2 linked regions of the Aquabacterium sp. OR-4 genome follow. Each later gene encodes a partner of the first gene's protein in a complex. Links are inferred from orthologs where the notes say so. Each region holds a gene or a part of one and is shown in the gene's direction. Other genes may lie near its edges.

Evidence for each region. Proteins that work in one complex are often made in the same cells at the same time.
Region 2: the proteins of xseA (region 1) and xseB are in contact, whole or in part, in a cryo-EM structure (PDB 8TXR), measured with the Escherichia coli proteins. The link is inferred for Aquabacterium sp. OR-4 from one-to-one orthologs.

What each region holds. Positions count from the first base shown.
Region 1 is NZ_JAOCQD020000001.1:2,062,569-2,068,275, reverse strand. What follows is about bases 1,670-4,502. They hold xseA (exodeoxyribonuclease VII large subunit), read left to right. Parts: upstream 1,670-2,285; coding sequence 2,286-3,719; downstream 3,720-4,502. Other genes in these bases: N4G63_RS09000 (superoxide dismutase), read left to right, coding at 3,828-4,406; N4G63_RS09010 (MotA/TolQ/ExbB proton channel family protein), read right to left, coding at 1,670-1,882. Outside these bases: lpxK (tetraacyldisaccharide 4'-kinase), read right to left, coding at 1-760; N4G63_RS09015 (ExbD/TolR family protein), read right to left, coding at 775-1,212; more of N4G63_RS09010, read right to left, coding at 1,241-1,669; N4G63_RS08995 (response regulator), read left to right, coding at 4,545-5,255; N4G63_RS08990 (sensor histidine kinase), read left to right, coding at 5,382-5,707. UniProt on the Escherichia coli protein: Bidirectionally degrades single-stranded DNA into large acid-insoluble oligonucleotides, which are then degraded further into small acid-soluble oligonucleotides.
Region 2 is NZ_JAOCQD020000001.1:2,620,607-2,626,180, reverse strand. Bases 1,257-3,956 are described here. They hold xseB (exodeoxyribonuclease VII small subunit), read left to right. Parts: upstream 1,257-2,339; coding sequence 2,340-2,573; downstream 2,574-3,956. Other genes in these bases: dxs (1-deoxy-D-xylulose-5-phosphate synthase), read left to right, coding at 3,563-3,956; N4G63_RS11245 (polyprenyl synthetase family protein), read left to right, coding at 2,632-3,537; N4G63_RS11255 (aromatic ring-hydroxylating oxygenase subunit alpha), read right to left, coding at 1,257-2,125. Outside these bases: N4G63_RS11265 (acyl-CoA dehydrogenase family protein), read left to right, coding at 1-353; N4G63_RS11260 (MarR family winged helix-turn-helix transcriptional regulator), read left to right, coding at 353-805; more of N4G63_RS11255, read right to left, coding at 962-1,256; more of dxs, read left to right, coding at 3,957-5,491; N4G63_RS11235 (SUMF1/EgtB/PvdO family nonheme iron enzyme), read left to right, coding at 5,549-5,574. UniProt on the Escherichia coli protein: Bidirectionally degrades single-stranded DNA into large acid-insoluble oligonucleotides, which are then degraded further into small acid-soluble oligonucleotides.

The sequences.
Region 1 (5,707 bases):
CCAGCACCGGGCGGCCGCGCAGCTGCATCCAGCCATCGGCTGTGGGCGTGCGGCGTGCCGTCGCGTCGTCGGGGCCCTGCCACCAGTCGGCCAGCGGCCGCAAGCTGCCCAGCTGGCGTTGGCCGCAACTGCCGGGCAGTGCCGTGCTGGGCCGCGGCGCGGTGTACAGCACGGCCGCATGTGCCGGCAGCACGGGCGGCACCGCCTGGCGCAGCGGGCCGGCGGGCAGCAGCAGGCCGTTGCCGGCGCCGCGTTCGTCAAACACCCACAGTTCGGCCTGGCGTGCCAGGCGGTGGTGCTGCAGGCCGTCGTCGGCCACCAGCAGATCCAGCTCGGGGTGGGCCGCGCACAGCGCCTGCGCCGCGGCCACGCGGTCGGCCCCCACCATCACTGGCACACCGCTGCGCAGATGGATCAGCAACGGCTCGTCGCCCACGGCGGCGGCCGGGCTGTCGCGCTGCACCTCGCGCAGGGCGGTGTCGCGGCGGCCGTAGCCGCGCGACACCACGCCCGGCGTGAAGCCCAGCGCGCGCAGCCTGGGCAGCAGGGCCAGCACGGTGGGGGTCTTGCCGGCGCCGCCGGTGATCAGGTTGCCCACCACCAGCACCGGCACCGGGGCGTGGCGGGCCTGGCGCCGGCCGTGCCAGCGGTGCAGGGCGGCCAGCGCGCCGTACAGGACCGACAGCGGCTGCAGCAGGCGCGCGGCCAGCGTGGGTTGCGGCTGCACCCACAGGCGCATCAGCGCCGCGGCCAGGCGCATGGGCCGGCCTCGGCTCAGCGGGCGCCGCCGTCGGCGGGCAGCTGGGTGGCGAAGGTCAGGCGTGGCAGGCCGGCCCGGCGCGCGGCGTCGAGCACGCCGATCACGCTCTGGTGCGCGGCCAGCGCGTCGGCCGAGACGATGACGATGGCCTGCGCGCCATCGGCGCCGGCGGCACTGCGCAGTGCGGCGGCCAGGGTCTCGATGTTGCGGCCATCCACCGGCTGGCGGTTGATGGTGTAGCGGCCATCGGCGCTGACGCTCACCAGCACCTCGCCCGGGCGGTCCTTCAGCTGCTCGGCGGCGGCCACCGGCAGGTTGATCTGCAGCTCGGAGTAGCGGCTGTAGGTGGTGGTGAGCATCAGGAAGATGATCACCACCAGCAGCACGTCGATGAACGGGATCAGGTTGATCTCCGGCTCTTCGGGGCCCGAGCGTCCGCGGCGGAAGTTCATGCCTGCTGCCTTGCTGTGCCGGCCGGGCTCATTTGCCGGCCGGCGCCTGGCGCACGGCAAAACGCATCAGCTGCGGCACCATGCGCTCGGCGGCGAGCTCGAGGCCCAGCAAGTGGCGGTCGATCAGGCCGCGGAAGTAGCGGTAGAACATCAGCGCCGGGATGGCGATGATCAGGCCGAAGGCGGTGTTGTACAGCGCGATGGAGATGCCCTGCGCCAGCGTGGCCGGGTTGCCCACGCCGCTGGCCGGCTGCGAGCCGAAGATCTCGATCATGCCCACCACCGTGCCCAGCAGGCCCAGCAACGGCGCGGCCGCGGCAATGGTGCCCAGCGTGTTGAGGTAGCGCTCGAGCTGGTGGGCGGCGGCGCGGCCGGCAGTCTCGAAGGCCTGGCGCAGCGCGGCCTCGCTGATGCGCGGCTCGGCAATCACCGCCCGCAGGCCCGACGCCAGCACCATGCCCAGCAGCGAGTTTTCGGCCAGCTTGCCCACCACGTCCATCGACGGCAGGCTGGTGCGGCTGACGGCCATCACCTCGTCCAGCAGGGTGGGCGGCATGATGCGGCGGGCGCGCAGGCTCACCATCCGCTCGATGACCAGGGCCAGGCCCACGATCGAACACAGGATCAGGGGCCAGATCGGCCAACCGGCGGCTTGGATGATCGACAGCAAGAAGAGGCCTTTGCAGTGGTGACGGGGGCAGGTGGGCAAACGCGGCGCCGGGCCGGGCCAGCGCCTGCAGGCACCTGCGCAGCAAAGCCAGTGGCGGCAGACACCTGCGCGGCGAATTATGGCTTGGCCGGCAGCGGGGGGCCTGGTCAGCCGTTGTCGGGTGTTGCCGATCGGGCTGCGACAATCCACCGCTTCTGTGGACAAGTTTGTGGGCAACCGGTTGGGCGGGCCGCCAAGCCCTTGAAACCACGTGCTTCGGCTTAGATTGCTGTTTTTTTGTGCAGGTAAAAATGCTGGTGAATCAATCACTTGCACGAAAGAGTCATTTTCGTGACGGTGCGGTGGCGGCTGCGGCGCGCTGCGCACCGGGGGCCGCGGGCTGTGGAATTCATGCGCGCGGCTCATGGTTTGCCGCAGCCCGGGAGCGCTGCTGATGGCCGCGCTGGGCGGCGGCGGCCCCCGTGCCTGGAGCGTTGGCGCGCTGCTGCTGGCGGTGTCGGATGCGCTGCAGGCCCGTCTGGGTGCCGTGGCGGTGCGTGGCGAGCTGTCGGGCTTTACCCGCGCGGCCAGCGGCCATTGCTACTTCACGCTCAAGGACAGCGAGGGCAACGCGGCCGCGCTGCGCTGTGCGATGTTTCGCCGGGCCGCCGGCCTGCTGGATTTTTCGCCAGCCGACGGCCAGCAGGTCGAGTTGCGCGGCCGCATCACGGTGTACGAGCCGCGCGGCGAGCTGCAGTGCGTGGTCGAGTCGCTGCAGCGCCTGGGCGCCGGCTCGCTGTACGAGCTGTTCCTGAAGCTCAAAGGCCGGCTCGAGGCGGCCGGGCTGTTTGATGCCGCGCGCAAGCGGCCCTTGCCGCCCTATCCGCGCACGCTGGGTGTGGTCACCTCGCTGGGGGCGGCGGCGCTGCACGACGTGCTCACCGCCATCGCCCGCCGCGCGCCGCAGCTGCGGGTGATCGTCTACCCCAGCCTGGTGCAAGGGCCCGAGGCCCCGGCGCAGCTGGCCCGCGCCATCGCGCTGGCCGGCCAGCGCGCCGAGGTCGATGCGCTGATCGTGTGCCGCGGCGGCGGCTCGCTGGAAGACCTGTGGGCCTTCAACGACGAGGCCGTGGTGCGCGCCATCGCCGCCAGCCCGCTGCCGGTGGTGTGCGGCGTGGGCCACGAGACCGACACCACGCTGGCCGAGCTGGCGGCCGATCTGCGTGCGCCCACGCCCACCGCGGCGGCCGAGCTGGCCACGCCGGTGCGTGCCGACGAACTGCAGCGCCTGCAGGCCTTGCAGCAGCGCCTGCAGCGCGCCGCGCACCGCCGGCTCGACACCCAGGCCCAGCGCCTGGACCGGCTGGCGCTGCAGATGGGCCGGCCGGCGCGCCTGCTGGCGCGGCAGGGTGCGCGGCTCGATGCCCTGGCGCAGCGGCGTGGCGCCGCCCTGGCGCTGGGGCTCGAGCGTGCCCGGCGCACGCTGGCGCAGCTGTCGCCCCGCCTGGCCCAGGCCACACAGGCCCAGCAGCACCGCCACGGTGAGCAGCTGGCACGGCTGGCGCTGCGCCTGGCAGCGGTCGATCCGCACCAGGTGCTGTCGCGCGGCTACGCCTGGCTGACCGACGGCGCCGGCCGGCCGGTGACCCTGGCCGCCGGCCTGACGCCCGGTGTGCAGCTGGCTGCGCAATGGGCCGATGGCCGTGCCGAGGTGGCCGTGCTGGGCGTGACGCTGGGGCCGGCCGATGCCGGCGCGGCGGCGGCTGGGCCGGCGGCTGGACCGGCTGTGGGCCCGGCCGCCTCGCCCGACGACGGCAGCAGCGGCCGCGCCGCGCGCCCCGGCCGGCGCAAGCGCTAAACCGAGGGCGCGAGCAGGTTTGGTGGGCGCTGCCTACAATCGTGCGCAGCATCCGCTCCCGTTCAACCCCGGCGCATCCCGCGCCGTACAGACGCAAGGACTCCTGCCATGAACTTCACCCTCCCGGCCCTGCCGTACGCCCCCGACGCCCTGGCGCCGCACATGTCGGCCGAGACCTTTGAATACCACCACGGCAAGCACCACCAGGCCTACGTCACCAACCTGAACAACCTGGTGGGCGGCACCGAGTTCGCCGGCCTGTCGATCGAGGAAGTGGTCAAGAAGAGCAGCGGCCCGATCTTCAACAACGCCGCCCAGGTGTGGAACCACACCTTCTTCTGGAACTGTCTGAAGCCGGCCGGCGGCGGCGAGCCCTCGGGCGCCCTGGCAGCGGCCATCAATGCCAAGTGGGGCAGCTACACCGCCTTCAAGGAAGCCTTCACCAAGAGCGCGGTGGGCAACTTCGGCTCGGGCTGGACCTGGCTGGTGAAGAAGCCCGACGGCTCGGTGGACATCGTCAACACCAGCAATGCCGCCACGCCGCTGACCGGCGCCGACAAGCCGCTGCTGACCATCGACGTGTGGGAGCACGCCTACTACGTGGACTACCGCAACGCGCGCCCGAAGTTCGTCGAGACCTTCCTCAACAGCCTGGTGAACTGGTCGTTCGCCGAAGCGAATTTCTGATCCCGCCCCGAAGCGGCCGCGCTGCGGCCGCTGGGTGAAGGCCCGCGGTCGGCGGGCACCGTGACTTGAATGCAAGGGCCGCCCGGCCATGCCGGTGCGGCCCTTGCTGCTTGCGGGCGGCGCTACCATCGCGGCACTATGAGGATCTTGCTGGTCGAAGACGATGCGGCGCTCAGCCTGGGCATCAGCCGGGCCTTCGAGCGTGAGGGCTGGCGCGTGGACATGCTCAGCGATGGCCAGCAGGCGCTGGCCGCGGGCCTGGAGGCACCCTACGACGCCGCGGTGCTCGACCTCGGCCTGCCGCGGCGCGATGGCATGGAGGTGCTGCGCCACTGGCGCGCGCGCGGTGCCAGTCTGCCGGTGCTGCTGCTGACCGCCCGCGATGAACTGGGCGACCGCGTGCAGGGCCTGGACGCCGGCGCCGACGACTACCTGACCAAGCCCTTCGACCTGCCCGAGCTGGTGGCGCGCCTGCGCGCCCTCAAGCGCCGCGCCGACGGGCGCCTGCACGAGAGCCTGGTGGTCGGCCCCTTGCGGCTGGACCTGGCCCACCGCGAGCTCACCTGCCGCGGCGAGCGCGTGCACCTGAGCCCGCGCGAACTGGCGCTGACCCAGCTGCTGATGCAGCGCGCCGGCCGCGTGGTGCCCAAGGACAGCATCGTGCAGGCCTTGTCAAGCTGGGAGTCGGACTTCAGCGAGAACTCGGTCGAGGTGTATGTGCACCGCCTGCGCAAGCGCTTCGGCGAGCTGGGCGTGGTGATCAAGACCGTGCGCGGCTTCGGCTACGTGATGGAGCTGGCCGAAGCCGACGACGGCGACGCGGCCAGTGCCGCCGCGCCACCGGGCTGAGATGGCGCCGCCATGTCGCTGCGCTGCGGCCCCCGCGGCTTCGCACGAGGCCGCCGCGCGCCCCTGCGGCGCTCAGCCCCTCGGGGCGGCCCGGCGGGGCTGAGGGGCTGAGGGGCTGAAATTCCGGTGACTGGGCACACTGCCAATCCGCGCCGCCACGGCCCCAGCCTGCGCCGGCAGCTGCTGCAGCCGCTGGTCTGGGTGTGGGGCCTGGGCCTGGCGGTGGCCGTGGTGGGCGCGCTGTGGCTGGCGCGCACCGCCACCAACCGCGCGTTCGACCGCGGCCTGCAGGACGAGGTGAGCGCGCTGGCCTCGCGCGTGGTGTGGAGCGAGCGCGGCCCGCTGCTCGACCTGACCCGCCAGGCCATGGAGCTGATCACCTGGGACCAGGCCGACCGCAATGCCTTTGCGCTGGTTGACCTGGACGGCAACGCCCTGGCCGGCAGCGCCGA
Region 2 (5,574 bases), 560 kb from region 1 along the record:
ATGCCGCGCTGCAGCCCTTTGCCGAGGCGCTGGACGCGCAGCTCGACGCCTGGCGCCAGGCCCTGGCCGCGCTGCTGACCGGCCGCGATGGCGATGCCGAATACCCGCTGCGCGTGGCCGATGACATGCTGGCCGGCGTGGGCCATGCCTTGCTGGCCTGGGCCTGGGCGCGCATTGCCCGCTGCAGCGCCAACCCGGCGCGTGCGCCGGCCCCCGGCGGCCGCAGCGCGCAGGATTGGCTGGACGCCGCCCGCCACGGCATCGACTGGCTGCTGCCGCAGGCCCAGGTGCACTGGGCGCGTGTGGGCCGGCGCGGCGCGGTGCTGCCGCACCTGGCGCGGGTGGCCGTCTGATGGCCACGCGAACCGCCGGCCAGGCGCTGTCGCTGGGCGCACTCGAGGAGGTGCTGGGCTTTCACCTGGCCACCGCCACGGTGACCACCATGGACACCTTCTACCGCCATGTCGGCGAGCCGCTGAACCTGCGCAAGGTGGAGTACTCGCTGCTGCTGCTGCTGCTGGCCAACGGGCCGCTGCCGCCCAAGCGCCTGGGCCAGGCACTGGCGCTGTCGGCGCCCAACCTGACGCTGCTGCTCGACCGCCTGCAGCAGCGCGAGCTGATCCGCCGCGAGCGCAGCGAGGCCGACCGCCGCAGCCACAACGTGGTGCTCACGCCGGAAGGTCAGCGCGTGGCCGAGGCCGGCGCCACCGCTGCCGTGCCGATGGAGCGCGAACTCGACAGCCGGCTCACCCGTGCCGAGCGGCTGATGCTGATCGAGCTCCTGCGAAAGGTAGCAGCTCGCTGAACGTAGCGATCCCCATCGAAGGGAACGACCTCGTCGAAGGGAAGCGCGGGCAGCGCCCGGCCGCTCCGAAGCGGCCGCGCTACCCCAGGGCTGCGAAGCGGCCCCTCACGGGGCCACGGGGGTGGCTTGCCGTACCCGGCAAGCCGGGGGCTCCGGTCACCAGGGGGCGCGGCCGATGCCCATCACGCGCCGGTACCACTCGTGGAAGTGGCGCATGCCGTCTTCCATCGGGCTCTGGTACGGGCCGGCTTCATCGTCGCCGCGTTCCATCAGCGCACGGCGGCCAGCGTCCATGCGCAGCGCTATCTCGTCGTCCTCGACGCAGGTTTCCATGTAGGCGTTCTGCTCGGCCTCGATGAACTCGCGCTCGAAGGCGGCGATCTCCTCGGGGTAGTAGAACTCCACCATGTTCAGCGTCTTCTGCGGCCCCTTGGGGTACAGCGTCGAGACCACCAGCACATGCGGATACCACTCGACCATGATGTTCGGGTAGTAGGTCAGCCAGATCGCGCCCTGCTTGGGCGGCGCGCCGTTGCCCAGCGCCAGCACCGCCTCGTGCCAGCGCTTGTAGGCCGGCGAGCCGGCCTGGCGCAGCGAGTCGTTGATGCCCACGGTCTGCACCGAGTGGTGCGGGCTGAACTCCCAGCGCAGGTCGTCGCAGGTGACGAAGCGGCCCAGCCCCGGGTGAAAGGGCCCGACGTGGTAGTCCTCGAGGTAGACCTCGATGAAGGTCTTCCAGTTGTAGTCGCACTCGTGGATGTGCACCTTGTCGAGCACATAGCCCGAGAAGTCGAGGTCGGCGCGCGGGCCCACCTGGCCCAGCTCGGCGCCGATGTCGCGGCCGTTGTCCTCGAACACCATGCCGTTCCAGCTGCGCGTGCGGTAGCGGTTGAGGTTCAGGCAGGGGTCGTGGTCGAACAGCGGTGCGCCCAGCAGCTGGCCCTGCAGATCGTAGGTCCAGCGGTGCAGCGGGCACACGATGTTGCCGCCGCCGCCATTGGTCCGGGTGTTGCCCCGCCCGCGCAGCATCACCGCCTGGCGGTGCCGGCAGACGTTCGAGATCAGCTCCACGCCCTGCGGCGTGCGCACCAGCGCACGGCCTTCGCCTTCTTGCGGCAGGGCGTAGAAATCACCCACCTCGGGCACCGCCAGCTCATGCCCCAGGTAGCGCGGGCCGTGCTGGTAGATCAGCTCCATCTCGCGACGAAACAGATCGTCCGAGAAATAGGTGGTGACGGAGAGTTGCGAGCGCGCGGACCGGTCGTCGACACGGTGCTGGTTGCGCGCAAGAGCTTCGAGACTGGCGCTCAGGTCCGACATGATCCCCAGGATCTCCCAAAAAGGATGTCAAAAACCCCCCACCCGGTGGCCCCGCGGGATGGGACTGTCGATGATGAAAACGGCCACCTCGCGAAACGCGGGTGACCGTCGAGGCCGCATTGTAGCCCGCCGGGTGGATTGGCCTGTCCGGCCGCTGGACGGGGCCCCTCGGCGGCGCGACTAAAATCGCGGATTGCCCAGACCTGCCGCCCCCATGACCGCCACCGCATCCGCGCCTGACCTGCCCGACCGTTACGAAGACGCGCTGGCCGAACTCGAGCGCCTGGTGCAGGCCATGGAAGGCGGGCAGCTGCCGCTGGACGGCCTGCTGGGCCACTACCAGCGCGGCAGCGCGCTGCTGGCCCTGTGCCGCGAGCGCCTGCAGGCGGTGGAGTCGCAGGTCAAGGTGCTGGAAGACGGCCAGCTGACCGAGTGGACCGGTGCATGAGCCCGCCGGGCCGTTCCCCAGCGCGAATCCCGCAGCGCACGGCGCAGAGGGTGGTGCAGTGAGCGCCGTGCTGTCTGGCGAGCGCTTCGAGGCCTGGGTGCGCGAGCAGCTGGTGCAGGTGGAGCAGGCGCTCGGCGCCTGGGTGCCTGCCGACGCGCCGGCGGGCCTGGGCGCGGCCATGCGCTACGGCGTGCTCGACGGCGGCAAGCGCCTGCGCCCGCTGCTGGTCTGCGCCGCCGCCGAGGCGGTGCAAGGCCATTGCGCTGCCGCCATGCGTGCCGCCGTGGCGGTGGAGCTGATCCACGCCTACTCGCTGGTGCACGACGACATGCCCTGCATGGACAACGACGTGCTGCGCCGCGGCAAGCCCACCGTGCATGTGCAGTTCGGCGAGGCCACGGCCATGCTGGCCGGAGATGCCATGCAGGCCCTGGCCTTCGAGGTGCTGACGCCCGATGCCGAGCCCGGCCTGCCGCCGGCGCTGCAGGCCCGCCTGGTGGCGCTGCTGGCGCGTTCCGCGGGCCACGCCGGCATGGCCGGTGGCCAGGCCATCGACCTGGCGGCCACCGGCAAGCCACTCGACGAGGCGGCGCTGCGCAACATGCACCGCCGCAAGACCGGCGCGCTGCTGCAGGCCAGCGTGCTGATGGGGGCCGCCACCGGCCCCTGCGACGCCACGGCCTGGGCGGCGTTGTCCGATTTCGGGGCGGCGCTGGGCCTGGCCTTCCAGGTGGTCGACGACATCCTCGACGTGACCCAGGCTTCCGAGACCCTGGGCAAGACCGCCGGCAAGGACCTCGACGCCAACAAGCCGACCTATGTCACCGTGCTGGGCCTCGACGAGGCCCGCCGCCAGGCGCATGCACTGCATGCGGCTGCCGTGGATGCGCTGTCGCGCAGCGGCCTCACCGAGATCGGCGATCTGCGCCAGCTGGCCGACATGGTCGTCGACCGCGACTGCTGAGCCGCGGCTTCTGGAGTTCACGCCCATGCCTTATTCGCTGCTGCACACCATTTCCACCCCGGCCGAGCTGCGCCGCCTGTCGCGGCCGCAGCTGCGCACGCTGGCGCAGGAGCTGCGGGCCTATCTGCTCGAAAGCGTGGCCAAGACCGGCGGCCATCTGTCGTCCAACCTCGGCACGGTGGAGCTCACCATCGCGCTGCACTATGTGTTCGACACGCCGCACGACCGCCTGGTGTGGGACGTGGGCCACCAGACCTATCCGCACAAGATCCTCACCGGCCGGCGCGAGGCCATGGCCACGCTCAAGCAGATGGGCGGCATCAGCGGCTTTCCGCGCCGCGCCGAGAGCGACTACGACACCTTCGGCACCGGCCATTCCAGCACCAGCATCTCGGCCGCGCTGGGCATGGCCCACGCCGCCAAGCTGAAGGGCGAGCGCCGCCATGTGGTGGCGGTGATCGGCGATGGCGCGCTGACCGGCGGCATGGCCTTCGAGGCCATGAACCACGGCGGATCGCCGCATGGCGTGGGCCCGGCCGACATGCTGGTGGTGCTCAACGACAACGACATGTCGATCAGCCCGCCGGTGGGTGCGCTGAACAAGCACCTGGCACGCCTGATGAGCGGCAATTTCTACAGCGCCGCGCGCGAGGGCGCCAAGAGCGTGCTCAAGAACACGCCGCTGTACGAGTTTGCGCGCCGCTTCGAGGAGCACACCAAGGGCATGGTGGTGCCCGGCACCATCTTCGAGGAGCTGGGCTTCACCTATGTGGGCCCGATCGACGGCCATGACCTCGACGCGCTGATTCCCACGTTGGAGAACCTGCGCGACAAGCGCGGCCCGCAGTTCCTGCACGTGGTCACCAAGAAGGGCTACGGCTACAAGCTGGCCGAAGCCGACCCGATCAACTACCACGGCCCGGGCAAGTTCGACCCCAGCGTGGGCCTGACCAAGCCCAGCGCGCCGCCCAAGACCACCTTCACCCAGGTGTTCGGCCAGTGGCTGTGCGACATGGCCGCGGCCGACCCCCGCCTGGTGGGCATCACGCCCGCCATGCGTGAGGGCTCGGGCATGGTCGAGTTCGAGCAGCGCTTTCCCAAGCGCTACCACGACGTGGGCATTGCCGAGCAGCATGCCGTCACCTTTGCCGGCGGCCTGGCCTGCGAGGGCTTCAAGCCGGTGCTGGCGATCTACTCCACCTTTCTGCAGCGCGGCTACGACCAGCTGATCCACGATGTGGCGCTGCAGAACCTGCCGGTGATGTTGGCGCTCGACCGCGCCGGCCTGGTGGGCGCCGACGGCGCCACGCATGCCGGCGCCTACGACATCGCCTTCCTGCGCTGTGTGCCGAACATGGCCGTGCTCACCCCGTCCGACGAGGACGAATGCCGCAAAGCGCTGACCACCGCCTACCGGCGCGATCACCCGACCGCGGTGCGCTATCCGCGCGGCGCCGGCATCGGTCGCGCCATCGAGCCCGGCCTGGCCGAACTGCCCTGGGGCCGGGGCGAAATGCGCCGCAACAGCAGCCTGCCGCAGGGGGCGGGTGGCGTGGCGGCACGGCGCATCGCCATCCTGGCCTTCGGCACGCTGCTGCACCCGGCGCTGGCCGCGGCCGAGGCGCTGGATGCCAGCGTGGCCAACATGCGCTTTGCCAAGCCGCTCGACACCGAGCTGCTGTGCAGCCTGGCACGAAGCCACGACGCGCTGGTGACGATCGAGGAAGGCTGCATCGCCGGTGGTGCCGGCAGTGCCGTGGGCGAGGCGCTGGCCGCCGCCGGCATCAGCGTGCCGCTGCTGCACCTGGGCCTGCCCGACGAGTTCATCGAGCATGGCGATCCGGCGCGGCTGCTGGCGCTGTGCGGGCTGGATGCCGCGGGCATCGAGGCGGCGGTGCGCAAGCGCTTCGGGCCGGCCTTGTCGCTGGTGGCGCGGCCGGCGGTCAACGACTGACCGGCCGGTGCACCGGGCCATCGTCAGCACCCCCGCAGCGAAGGCCCGGCGCCCACCATGTCCACCGGCACCTCGCTGATCAA